DNA from 3 places in the Micromonospora sp. DT201 genome. Region 2 is predicted to be linked to each of the others. Evidence: riboswitches for the same ligand, from Rfam matches in the RefSeq annotation. Region 2 holds a riboswitch; each other region holds the start of a gene.

Region 1 (4,352 bases), on a different contig from region 2:
CCAGCGCCGCTCGCAACGCGACCCGGTCGATCTCGGCGACCTCAAGCCGGCGACGCACCTCGGCAAGTGCGGGCTGAGCGCCGGTCGAGGCGGCGAACGCGTCGCCCGCCACGCTACGGGCGGGCCCGTCGGGCAGCGCGGAGACGGTCATCCCGACCACCCGCTTGCGTCCGTGCTCCAGCAGCAGCCGCACCCCGTACTCGTGTAGTGCCCGGCCGACGCCCCGCCGCCGCAGCTCGGGATGCACCACCAGATCGGCGGTGGCGTTGTCGGTGTTGTCGAGCTGCGGCAGGTCCAGCCGAAGGTAGCCGGCCGGCACCCCGTCCAGTCGGGCCAACGCCCAGAGCGACTGGCTACCGGGCATCGGCGAGTGGAACATTGCGTCGAAGCGGCGCCGGCAAAACGGCGGCAAGTCCGGCAGATCGAGGACGCTGGCCGCGGCCCCGATCAGGTACGCCTCGTCGACCGAAGCCCGGTCGGCGCCGTCGAACGACGCGATCATGATGCTCATGCCGCTGAGCGTGCGCCCTGGAAAAGCGATCGGGCCAGCGAATTATTCGCTGGCCCGATCGAACGTGGTCGGGAGGGACACTCGCACAACGCCTCCGGCGTTGGGTCGCAAGAACTTCAAAAGTCTTCGGCGAAATGCCCTCCCGCACGGAGCATCTTGCGCCGTCCGGTTCCTGCCGTCAAGTCCAGAGCGGCGGGTTTTCCACACTCACAGCTAAAAGCCAGTTACCCGGCGGTCCATCCTCTACGCGACCCCGACCCAGCGCATGATCCACTCCGTTTCGCCGATGTGGCGGTGTCCAGGCGCCCGGAATACCGCCACGTCGCCGAAACGGAGTCGATCAATCTCCCGGCGACCGGGACGGGCGCGACAGGTGTGCGGGTGGGGTCAGCCGAGGAGGCCGGCGTCGCGGGCGGCGCGCAGCGAGGGCTTGATGTGGTGGGTCGGCCCGACCTGGCCGGCCACCGCGTCGATGGTCTTCAGACCTTCGCCGGTGTTGAACACGACGGTCTCCGCCGTCGGATCGAGCCGACCGGACTCGACAAGCTTGCGCAGCACCGCGACGGTCACCCCGCCAGCGGTTTCGGCGAAGACACCCGTGGTGCGGGCCAGATCACGGATGCCGGCGCGGATCTCGTCGTCGTCCGCGTACTCCATCCAGCCACCGGTGCGGCGGACCGCCTCCAGGGCGTAGAGGCCGGCGGCCGGGTCGCCAATGTTGAGCGACTTGGCGATGCCTGTGGGCTTGACCGGGGTGATCGTGTCAGTGTCGGCGTGCAGAGCGGTGGCGATCGGGTTGCAGCCGGCCGACTGGGCCCCGAAGACCTTCCAGCCGCCGGCCGGGGCCTCGACCAGGCCGATCTCCACCAGCTCGGAGAACGCCTTGTCAATCTTGGTGAGCAGCTCACCACTGGCCATCGGGATGACCACCTGCGCCGGGATCCGCCAACCGAGCTGCTCGGCCACCTCGTAGCCGAGCGTCTTGGAGCCCTCCGCGTAGTACGGCCGGACGTTCACGTTGACGAACGCGGTGTCCTCGAATTCGTCGGTCTCCACCAGCTCGCCACAGAGCCGGTTGACGTCGTCGTACGAGCCGTCGATGGCGACCAACTCGCCGCCGTAGACGGCCGTGGTGATGACCTTGCCCTGCTCCAGGTCACTGGGGATGAAGACCACCGAGGGAACCCCGGCGCGGGCGGCGTGCGCGGCCACCGAGTTGGCGAGGTTGCCGGTCGACGCGCAGGCGAACCGGGTGAAGCCGAGCGCCTTCGCGGCGGTGAGCGCCACCGAGACGACGCGGTCCTTGAACGAGTGGGTGGGGTTGGCGCTGTCGTCCTTGACCCAGAGCGGCGCGGTGATGCCCAGCTCGGCGGCGAGGTGCGGGGCCGCCACCAGCGGGGTCAGCCCCGGGTCGAGGGTGACCCGGCTGGCCGGGTCCTGACCGGCGGGGAGCAGCGCCGCGTACCGCCAGATGTTGTTCGGGCCGGCCTCGATCTGCTGGCGGGTGACGGCAGCCAGGGCGGCGATGTCGTAGTCGACCTCCAGCGGGCCGAAACACTCGTAGCAGGCGTGCTGGGCGGCCAGCGGGTAGCGGGCCGAGCAGGCGCGACACACCAGAGCGCGGGCAGGGCTGGTGGAGGTGTCGATGGCGGAGGCGGCGAGCGTCGACGTCATGTCGAGGAGTCCTCTCATCTTTCCCCGCATCGCACGGTGCGGCGGGGACGGAATTGGCACCTGCCCCGCCTGTCGCTCAGCGGTGAGCGCGCGGGGTGGTTGCCGGGGCGTCGTCGGGCCGTATCCCTCAGCCCCTCTGGATGAGGTATTCAGTTGTGCTGCCGAGTCTATGCAAAGCCGGGCGAAGCATCCAGCGCAGATCCCAGTGCGTGGGTCAGCGGGCGCTGACCGCCACGCGGTCGACCACCGCGATCGGGTCCGTGACCGCGGTGGACTGCGGCAGGGCCGAAGGCCGGATCCGCGCCCTGGTGGCGAGGTTCGCGGCGACCAGCGCGGCGATCGTGATGGCGGCACCGACCAGTTCGACGGGCTCCGGACGGTAGCCCCGGGCGATCTGGATCGCGAAGGTGGTCACCGGGACCAGGTTCATGAACAGCGCGGCGTTGGCGGCACCGAGCCGCTGCACGCCGGTGTTCCAGGCCAGGACCGCGATCACGGCGGCGACAATCACGGCGTACGCCAATTGCGGGGCGACCGCCGCGAGGTCGGCGGCGGCCGGCGCGTGCTGCCAGCCGACGGCGTCGGCGCCGATGCTCGCGGCCAGCATGGCGGCCGTGCCGGCGAGCGCGGTCAGCGTGGTGAAGCGCAACGGCGACCAGGTGCCGAACCGGCTGGCACCGTGCGTGTAGATGCCCCAGCCGAGCACCGCGCCGATCATCATCAGACCGCCGAGACCGAACTGGTCAAGCCCGGCCAGGCTCCCGCGGGTGATCACCAGGCCGACTCCGAGGAGCGCCACCAGGGAGAGGGCCAGCAGGAGCGGCTTCGGCCGTACGCCGTCGCGGGCCCAGCGGACCAGCTGAGTGATCACGGGGGTGGTGGCCACGAAGAGGGAGATCTGCTGCGGGGCGGCGTGATCGGGCGCCAGGTTGGTGAGCAGGTTGAAGCCGGCAAAGCCGACCACGCCGAGCACCACGATCTCGACAGCCCGGCCTCCGGGCCGCAGCGCGCCGGCACCTTCGCGGAGCAGCAGAATGGCGACCAGGATGACGGCGGCGAGCAGGTAGCGGGCGGTGGTCAGATTGAGTGGATCGATCCGGGTCAGCGCACTGGCCAGGACCGGGAACATCACGCCCCAAGCGAGCACGGCGAGCAGCGGGTAGGCGGCGGCGCGGGATCGCATCGTCAACTCCAATGTTCGAGTATCGTCGAACTAACGACACCGACCATAGGGTGTCGTTCGATGATTGTCGAACAAGGGTTACACTGGTCACATGGAGCCGCACGAACCCGACCTGACCGACATACCGGTCACCACCGTGCTGGCCGCACTCGCGGACGACGTGCGGCTACAGATCGTCCGGGCACTCGCCGAAGGCGGTGAGTTTGCCTGCGGCAGCTTCGACTTCGGCGTTTCCAAGGCGACCCGCAGCCACCACCTGAAGGTGCTCCGCGAGGCGGGCCTGACCCGCACCCGGGCCGCCGGCACCAGCCGCCTGGTCCGGCTCCGCCGCGACGAACTGGACCGCCTCTACCCCGGCCTACTGGACGCGGTCCTCACTCAACCCGGCCGGAGCTGACGTCGGCCGGGGTCCGCTCGGCCCGCAACGAGCGGAGCGTGCCAGGTTTGCGCAACTTCGGTGAAGATGTCGCCTCAAACCGCCGCCAGGCCGCAGTTTCCCCGAAAGTGCTGCCTGGACCTGGCCCCCGCGACCCATGCGGGTCACCAAGGCGGCGTCCCGCTACTTTGAGGCGGGAGCGATTCGGTCTTGCAGCCGCCGCAGACCGGCGTCTTTGGGTGTGCCTGTCAGCCGATCAACCAGTGGCACTCCATTGACATGAGCCCGACGAAGATAGTTCGAGTAGATAGTCACGTGGGTCTGGATGCCCCGGTCAAGCAGTCGACGAGGATTGATCCAGTCCGGCAACCATGACCACCGGCCCAGGAGCGTGTCCCTGGCTACGTCAATTCGTTCGAAACACCACAGGACGATGAAGAACGCCTGGATCTGCTCCGGCTGCTCAAGATGCACCTGATCACCGGCGCCTGCACTCTCGAACGCAGAGCCGACGACATGCCGAGCCTCCGCGACTTCTCCTGTGGTCAGGCTTTCATGGAGCTGTCGGGCACGCTCGAAGTCGTCTCTCCGAAGCTTGACCAACGACA
Region 2 (4,352 bases):
GGTGACCCACAGGACTCCGAGGCTCGACCGCTGGGCCGGATCCGCGGGGCGCACCGACTGCTCACCACCGCCGCGGTGATCATGAGCGCCTTTCTGATCACCAGCAGCTTGACGACCACTGTGCTGATCCCGGCGGAGGATTTCCAGCCGGGCGGACCGGCGAACGGCCGGGCGCTGGCCTACCTGGCGCACGAGCACCTCGGCGAGGTGTTCGGCACTGTCTACGACCTGTCCACCATCGGGATCCTGTGGTTCGCGGGGGCGTCGGCGATGGCCGGTCTACTCAACCTCGTACCCCGCTACCTGCCCCGCTACGGCATGGCTCCGACCTGGGCTCGGGCCGTCCGGCCGCTGGTGCTGGTTTTCACCGCGGTGGCGTTTCTGATCACGGTCGTCTTCGAGGCCAGCGTGGACGCGCAGGGCGGCGCGTACGCCACAGGCGTCCTGGTGTTGATCACTTCGGCGGCGACGGCGGTGACGCTCGCGGCGGTGCGGCGGCGTCAGCGCGGCCGCACCATCGCGTTCGGAACCATCGCGGTGATCTTCGTCTACACCACCCTGGCGAACGTGGCGGAACGTCCCGACGGCGTCAAGATCGCGGCCTGTTTCATCGGCGGGATCATCCTGGTGTCGGTGCTGTCCCGGCTGATGCGGGCCTATGAGCTGCGGGTCGACCATATCGAACTGGACCCCGCCGCGACGCGGATGATCGACGATCGGGCCGGACGGCGAATCCGGCTCATCGCCCACGATCCCGACCGCCGGGACGCGGCGGAGTACCGCGCCAAGCTGGCGCAAACCATGGCGGACAACGACTTCCCCGATGACAGCGACGTCATCTTCGTCGAGGTCCAGGTCACCGACCCGTCCGACTTCGAGACCGAGCTGCTGGTACGCGGCAGCGTGGCCGACGGCCGCTTCCCGGTGCTCAGCCTGGCCAGTTCCTCGGTGCCCACCGCGCTCGCCGCCCTGCTGCTGGAGATCCGCGACCGCAGCCGTCGGCGCCCCCACATCTACTTCGAGTGGTCCGAGGGCGGACCGGCTCGCAACCTCCTGCGCTACCTGGCGTTCGGACAGGGTGCCATCGCCTCGGTGACCCGAGAGATCTTGCGCCGCCAGGAGCCCGACCCGCACCGTCGACCGCACGTGCACGCCGGCTGACCTGCGGGCGGGGCAGCTCGTCGCGCACGGTGAGCGTGGTCATAACGACTGGACGACCTACCCGGGCGTGCTGCTAGCCTCGCCGCAGGTCATGAGTGCCAGCGCGAAGCCCCGGCTCGCTGGCCGGCAACCCTCCTCCGCGGTGGGGTGCCCCGGGTGAAGACCAGGCACCGGCACGACGCCGGTGCAAGCGTGGCCTGGCACCCAGGTCAGCACAGACCCGGGAGAACCATGCGCATCCTCAGCACCGCCCCACTGACCGACGTCGCGGATTTCCGCGCCGGTTGGCCCTCGCCGGCACTGACCCGGCGACGGCACGTGGACATGATGCGAATGTGCGGCGCCGCCTGTCGCCGCGGCATCACGCACTAGCGCACCCCTTTCCCGAACCCTTTCCAGCGGTACGCCCAGCGGGCGCACCGTCGGCGGCGTACGTCCGTGCGCGCCGAGACGCGACCTTCCCGGAGACACCCGTGCGATTTCTTCCTGCCCTGACCCGCGCCGCCGCCTTGGGCGCGGCCACCATCCTGGCCGCCACCACCCTCACCGCCTGCGGCGGCGACAGCTCGTCCGACGCCACCGCGAACCCGTACGGCCTGGCGCAGCCGGGCGTGCTGCGGGCCGGCACGCTGACCGACGCCCCGCCGAACGTCTACCTCAAGGACGGCAAGTTCACCGGTTTCGACAACGACCTGCTGACCGCCGTGGCCGGCAAGCTCGGCCTCAAGGTCGAGTTCGTCGGCACCGACTTCTCCGCCCTGCTCTCCCAGGTCAACAACCACAAGTTCGACGTTGGCAGCTCCTCGATCACCATCACCGAGGCGCGGAAGAAGACCGTCGACTTCGGCAACGGCTACGACTTCGGCTACTTCGGCCTGGACGTGCCGGCTGGCTCTCCGATCACCAGCTTCGACCAGCTCGCCGGCAAGCGGGTCGTGGTGGTACAGGGCACCGTCCAGGACGACTACGCCACCGGCGAGCAGCTCGACCCGGTGCGGGTGCCGGACTACAACGGCGCGATCAACCAGCTCAAGGCCGGCACCGCCGACGCGTGGATCGCCCCGGCCGAGATCGGCGAGAAGTCGGCCGCCGACAGCAGCGGCAAGATCACCGTTGCGGCGAAGCAGCTCAGCCCGGCACCGACGGCGTACGCCGTCGCCAAGGGCGGCGACAAGCTGCGCGAGGCACTGAACAAGGGCCTCGACGAGGTCATCGCGGACGGCACCTGGACCCGGTTGCAGGCGCAGTACTACCCGGGCCGGCCGATCCCGGCGGACTTCAAGCCGGGCAGCGGCACGGTGACGGCCCCGTCCGCGGCGGCCACGCCGTCGGCGTCCGCGTCGGCCGCTTCCTGATCCGGTGATGAGCGAGCAGGGCGGTAGGAGAGGCGACCGATGGATCCGTTGAGCACCCTGTGGGAGACCTTCTTCGACTGGCACGCGATGGGCGAGGCGCTGCCCGAGATGCTGACCGTCGGGTTGCCCAACACGCTGATCCTGGCAGTCTCCGCCGCCCTGCTCGGTTCGGTGCTGGGCCTGCTGCTGGCCGTCGCCGGCATCTCCCGCAGCCGTTGGCTGCGCTGGCCGGCGCGGGTCTACACCGACGTGTTCCGAGGGCTTCCGGCCGCGGCGACGATCCTGCTGATCGGCGTCGGGCTGGCCCCGCTGGGCATGCAGGTCTGGGGGCCGGACCCCTACCCGTTGGGAATCCTGGCGCTGTCGCTCATCGCGGCCGCGTACATCGGAGAGATCTTCCGCTCCGGCATCCAGTCGGTGGAGGCAGCCCAGCTGGAGGGTGCCCGTGCGCTCGGTTTCTCCTGGGCCGACGCGATGCGGCTGGTGATCATTCCGCAGGGCATCCGGCGGGTGCTTCCGGCCTGGGTGAACCAGCTCATCGCCCTGATCAAGGACTCCAGCCTGGTCTACTTCCTCGGCCTGGTGGCCAGTCAGCGGGAGCTGTTCCGGATCGGGCAGGACTACGCGGCCACCACCGGCAACGAGTCCGCGCTGCTGCTGGCGGGGCTCTGCTACCTGGTGCTGACCGTTCCGCTGACGCACGTCGTCAACTGGATCGACCGGCGGCTACGCAACGGGCGGCCAACCACCACACCGTCAGACGAGGACGAGGACCAGGACGACGACACCGCGTCGGCGCTGCCCGCCGCAACGGAAGGAGACCGGCGATGACCACCGCGACGACCACCTCGGTCAGCCTCGACGTACGCGATGTGCACCTCGCCTTCGGGCCGAACCGGGTGCTGCGCGGTGTCGATCTCACCGTGCCGCGCGGGGCGACGGCCTGTGTGATCGGCCCGTCCGGGTCGGGGAAGTCCACCCTGCTGCGCACCATCAACCGGCTGATCGAGCCGGACCGCGGCGACGTGCTGCTGGACGGGCGCAGCGTGCTGGGCGACGACCCGGACGCGTTGCGGCAGCGGGTGGGCATGGTCTTCCAACAGTTCAACCTCTTCCCGCACATGAGCGTGCTGCGCAACGTCACCCTCGCGCTGCGCCGGCTCCGCAAGCTCGGCGAGGACGAGGCGGAGGCGGTCGCCCGGGCCCAACTGGAGCTGGTGGGGTTGGCCGCCAAGGCCGACGCACGGCCGGCGCAGCTCTCCGGCGGTCAGCAGCAACGGGTGGCGATCGCCCGGGCGCTGGCGTTACGGCCCGAGGTGATGCTCTTCGACGAGGCCACCTCGGCGCTCGACCCGGAGCTGGTCAAGGGCGTACTCGGGGTGATGGCCGACCTGTCCGCGGCGGGCATGACCATGGTGGTGGTCACCCACGAGATGGGCTTCGCCCGGCAGGTCGCCGACACCGTCGCCTTCATGGACCGGGGCGTGGTGCTGGAGGCCGGCCCGCCCGAGACGATCTTTGAACGAGCCGAGCATCCTCGGCTGCGCCGGTTCCTCGCCCAGGTGCTCTGAGCCCGTCGACCGCGATCAGTCGTTGGGTTCACGACCCAACAGCCGAATCTCCTCGTTGTCCAGCGCCGACTGGAGTTCCTGCAGCACGAGGTCGTCGATCTCCCGGCTGTCGCGCAGGCGGGTGATTTCCCGCCGCTTGTGGGCGAGGACCCCGAGGCGCAGCCGGCGTTCCAGGTGACGTTCCTCGGCGGTGTTCCCCCCGCTCTCGTTGACGTCCTCCAGGTGGCGTTGGTACTCGGCCTGCAACCGGCGCACCGACTCCTCC
Region 3 (4,352 bases), on a different contig from region 2:
TGCACGGCCGCGGGTACGTGCTGCTGCGGGAGCGCGACGTGCACGCGGTGGCCGCCGAGCGGATCGAGAACGACCCCACCGGCCTCTACCTCTGACGCACCTCCCCCGGCCACCGGCGCACCGTTTGCCCGGCCGTACGACGGGAAGCCATCCGGCGACCGTGGCCCTGGGGAGGGACGATGCCGATCTTCGTGAAGAAGCTGCTGACCTGGGGCAGTGTCGCGTTCCTGATCTACTTCATGGCCTTCCGGCCGGACGGCGCCGCGCAGATGTTCAAGGCGATCGGGGCTGCGCTGATCGCCATGTTCCAGGGCTTCGGTGACTTCCTCACCACCCTGATGACCTGAATCAGCCAGCCGGGGCGCCGGCTGTCAGGGGTGACCCGGCGGCCACGGCGCCGCCGAACGCAGACCGGGCCAGCCGGGCGGGGCGTACCCCACCGGAGGCGGAGCAGGGGCCAACACCACCGGGATCGGCACCACCGGCTCGTCCGGCGCGTCCACCGGACGCTGCGTACCGTCCGGAAAGCGCAGGTGGTAGCGGCTGCCGTCCCAGACCCCCGCCGGGGCCTGCGGGTCCCGACCGACGAAGAACGACCGGTACGCGCTGATCGCGTCCAGCAGCTCGCGCTCCTCCCGAGCCGTCCGCTCCAGGTCGGCGGGCTTGCGGTCCAGGCCGCGTAGCGCCCCGTCCCGCAGCAGGGCCAGCCGGGTGGCGGCGGACTGGTAGCCGCGCATCGCCCGCACCCCGGCGTCGCCGGCCACCCGCCGCGCCCAGGTACGGGCCGCGTGCCGCCTGCCGAGACTGCTCAGTGCGGCGACCTCGGGTGGGCTCAGCCAGCCGGCACGTACGTAGTCCGGCAAGGTCCGCTCGGTGAGCCGCCCCTCCCAGGCGCGCAGCCACACCGCCAGCCCCACCGTGCCGAAGAAGACCGGCACCATCAGGCCCAGGAAGCCGTACAGCATGATCAACGCTTCGCCGGTGGCCTGGGTCAGCGTGGGCAGCAGGTTCCACGTGCCATGCAACATCATCGCCAGCAGCAGGCCGGCGATCGGGGCGAGCACCCGCACCCTCCGGTCGGCCGTCCGCGCCGCGATGCCCAGCCCGATACCGGTCATCGAGGTGAAGAGCGGATGGGCGAACCCAAACAGCAGGATCCGCAGGATGAAGATGGAGATGACCTGCTGGATGCCCGTAGCCGGGCCATAGCGGTCGGCACCGGACGCGAAGCCCAACCCACCCAGATAGAGGATGTTCTCCACCATCGCGAAGCCGACCGCGGACAGCCCGCAGTAGACCAGGCCGTCGGTGATCCCGGACCACTGGCGACGGCGGAACACCAGCAGCAGGATCGGGCCCAGTGCCTTGGTCAGCTCCTCGATGAACGGCGCCACCAGCACCCCGGTGAGCGCGGACGGCAGGCCCCAGTCGGCGAAGCGGCTGGCCGCGAAGTCGTTCACGGTGAGCGCGGCGGCGGTGGAGACGAACGCTCCCCAGGCGAAGCAGAAGATCAGATACTTCAGCGGCTCCGGTTCGTACCGGTCCAGCCAGAGGTAACAGGCGACCAGCACCGGCACCGGCAGGATGGCGGCAGCCACCCCGATCAGCAGGGCCTGCACACCGAGTGACTGGCCGAGCGTGAAGACCATGAACACCGCGCAGGCGGCGATGAACAGCACCACCCCGGCCAACGCCAGGAACCGCCGCCAGCCCAGTCGGCGCAGCGGCATCCGGGATGCCTCGCCGACGGAAGGTGTCGTGGGTGCGGGCGACGACGGCAAAGGTGAACCGGGCGGGGTGTCGGCCATGCGGTCAGCGTAGCCATCCGCTGCCGGCTGGTCCGGTCGCATCGGTAGCCGCTATGCTGCCGACAGGTCACGAGTGCCAGCGTTCAGCCCCGGCTTGCTGGCCGGCAACCCTCGTCGAGTTCGCGGTGGGGTGCCCCGGGTGATGACCGGGCCCAGCCCGATCGGTGTGCTGGGCAAGCGCGGACCCCGTCCCGATGCCGCACCCGGGGTCCCTGACCCCGGAGGTTCCGGCATGCCCGTCACCCTCGTTCCCTCGCTGCCCACCCGCTTCGACTCCGCGCCCACGCTGGCCACGTCGCGGCCGCTCGACGTCCTCGGCGTACCAGGCGAGATCAACCTGGACTACGCGGCCAGCGCACCGTGCGCGCAGGCCGCCGCCGACGCGGTGGCCGAACTGCTGCCCTGGTACGCCAGCGTGCACCGTGGCGCGGGAGCGCTGTCGCGGCGCTGCACCCTCGCCTACGAGCAGGCACGGCAGACGGTCGGCGACTTCTTCGGCGCCCGCGCCGACGATCACGTGATCTTCACCCGCAACACCACTGACGCGCTCAACCTGCTGGCGCGGGCGGTGCCGGCCGGCACGACAGTCGTCACCTTCGCGGGTGAGCACCACGCCAACCTGCTGCCCTGGCCGCGCGGCTCGGTGCGGCTGCCGGTGCCCTCCGACCCCGCCGGGGCGGTACGCGACCTCGCCGCCGCCCTCACCGAGCTGCGCCGGGGCAGCAACCCGGCGCTGCCGGTGCTGGTCGCGGTGACCGGTGCGAGCAACGTGACCGGTGAGCGGTGGCCGGTCGCCGAGCTGGCCCAGGTGGCCCATCGGCACGGTGCCCGGATCGTGCTCGACGCCGCGCAACTCGCCCCGCACGCGCCGGTCGACCTGCTCACGCTCGACGTCGACTACCTGGCCGTGTCCGGCCACAAGCTGTACGCGCCGTTCGGTGCGGGCGTGCTGATCGGGCGGGCGGACTGGCTGGACGCCGCCCAGCCGTACCTGGCCGGTGGCGGCGCCACCAGCCGCGTTGGTCCGGCCACGCATGACGTGACCTGGGCGACCGGTCCGGCTCGGCACGAGGGTGGCACCCCGAACCTGCTCGGCGCGGTGGCGCTGGCGGCCGTGTGCGCGGCGCTCGGCGACGCCGATCGGGCCGCGCTGGCTGCCCGCGAGCAGGCGCTGCTGGCCCGGCTGCGGACCGGCATCGCCGCGCTGCCGCGTGTGGTGGAGTTGCGCACCTTCGGCCCGGACGCGCCCCGGGTCGGCATCGTCTCGTTCGTGGTCGTCGGCTGGGACTCCGCCGACGTCGCCGCGCGGCTGGCCAGCGAGCACCGGATCGGCGTACGCGACGGGTTGTTCTGCGCCCACCCGCTGGCCCGGCGTCTGCTCAGCGAGGCGGCGAGGCGTACCGGCCGGCAGGACCTGCCGCCGACCGCGCTGCGCGCCAGCATCGGCCTGGGCAGCACGGCCGCCCAGGTGGACCGGCTGCTCGCCGCGCTCGCCGAGCTGGGCTGAGGGCGCAGCTCGCCGAGGTGGGCTGGGCTGAGGGCGCAGCTCGCCGAGGTGGGCTGGGCCTTGCTCAGCCCACCGGCGGGGCCGTGGGTGGCTTCGGCGCCTCGTCGGGCTCGGCCGGTTCACCGACCGGCCGCTCCTGCTCCCCGAAGGCGCTGCGGATCCACCGGTTTGCCTCCTCCTGCTCGATCCCCGAGGCCACCAGCAGGTCGCTGGCGGTGGTCCGGATCTGGGCGATGACCACACTGCCCGAGAAGCCGACCCCGGCGCCGTACGCCCGGCCGGCCTCGCTGACCGCCCGCAGCGACCGCTCTCGGGCCTTCGCCGGCTCCTCACCGGCGGCGAACTCGTTCTTGAGCAGCCGGACCGACTCGGCGAGGTGACCGATCCCGTCCGGCATCGGATCGGGCACGGGCTCCTCGTCCTCGATCAACGTGACGGATCGGCGGATCAGCGTGCCGGTGTTGCGCATCGCCCGGTCGATCGGGTCGGCCGCCTCCGCGTAGTGGATCAGCTCACTGCGGCGGCGCCAGCGGGCCGGGGAGAGGGTGGACGTCTCCTTCGCGCCCTCGATCGCCTCGGCCAGCGTGTCGAGTTCGTCCTTGTTGTTGCGCAGCCGATCCAGGGCGCGCTGGACGCTGGCACGGTCACGGCTGCGCAACCCGGCGGCGGTGATGTCGAGCTGGGTGGCGAGCAGGTCCAGCGCCGGCCGGGCGGCCCGGTTGATCACCCGGAGCGGGTTCAGCGGCAGCAGCACCGCCGTGACCAGCAGCGCGACCCCACCGCCGAGAAAGGCGTCGACGAAGCGTGGGATCTCCAGGTTCTGGGTGGAGGGGCTCAGCGTGACGATCAGCACGGCCGTGGCCGCCGTCTGGATGACGATCGCCACGCTTGCCCCAGCGAAGATCGTGAGCAGGATCGCCACCGTGACCACCATGCCGAGCTGCCACGCTCCGGTGCCGAGCAGGTAGATCAGGAAGTCACCGATGGCCACCCCGATCCCCACCCCGGCGATCAACTCCACGGTCCGGCGGAACCGC

What was found. Region 2 has a riboswitch for S-adenosylmethionine ahead of ACLQ28_RS21645 (ABC transporter substrate-binding protein). Riboswitches for the same ligand answer to the same signal wherever they lie in the genome.
Region 1: linked by a shared signal. The riboswitch ahead of thrC (threonine synthase) and the one ahead of ACLQ28_RS21645 (ABC transporter substrate-binding protein) in region 2 are both predicted to bind S-adenosylmethionine.
Region 3: linked by a shared signal. The riboswitch ahead of ACLQ28_RS24605 (aminotransferase class V-fold PLP-dependent enzyme) and the one ahead of ACLQ28_RS21645 (ABC transporter substrate-binding protein) in region 2 are both predicted to bind S-adenosylmethionine.

What each region holds. Positions count from the first base shown of each region.
Region 1 covers NZ_JBNCKP010000017.1:51,199-55,550, reverse strand. Annotated here, with positions in the region: gene ACLQ28_RS24530 (GNAT family N-acetyltransferase) at 1-511, opposite strand, end outside; gene thrC (threonine synthase) at 899-2,185, opposite strand; SAM riboswitch class I at 2,197-2,332, opposite strand; gene ACLQ28_RS24520 (DMT family transporter) at 2,400-3,368, opposite strand; gene ACLQ28_RS24515 (ArsR/SmtB family transcription factor) at 3,460-3,765, shown strand; gene ACLQ28_RS24510 (hypothetical protein) at 3,928-4,352, opposite strand, start outside.
Region 2 covers NZ_JBNCKP010000014.1:19,056-23,407, forward strand. Annotated here, with positions in the region: gene ACLQ28_RS21640 (amino acid transporter) at 1-1,161, shown strand, start outside; SAM riboswitch class IV at 1,249-1,360, shown strand; gene ACLQ28_RS21645 (ABC transporter substrate-binding protein) at 1,635-2,516, shown strand; gene ACLQ28_RS21650 (amino acid ABC transporter permease) at 2,556-3,347, shown strand; gene ACLQ28_RS21655 (amino acid ABC transporter ATP-binding protein) at 3,344-4,087, shown strand; gene ACLQ28_RS21660 (Na+/H+ antiporter) at 4,103-4,352, opposite strand, start outside.
Region 3 covers NZ_JBNCKP010000017.1:70,863-75,214, reverse strand. Annotated here, with positions in the region: gene ACLQ28_RS24620 (GroES family chaperonin) at 1-95, shown strand, start outside; gene ACLQ28_RS24615 (hypothetical protein) at 180-347, shown strand; gene ACLQ28_RS24610 (PrsW family intramembrane metalloprotease) at 372-1,850, opposite strand; SAM riboswitch class IV at 1,874-1,994, shown strand; gene ACLQ28_RS24605 (aminotransferase class V-fold PLP-dependent enzyme) at 2,041-3,315, shown strand; gene ACLQ28_RS24600 (FUSC family protein) at 3,380-4,352, opposite strand, start outside.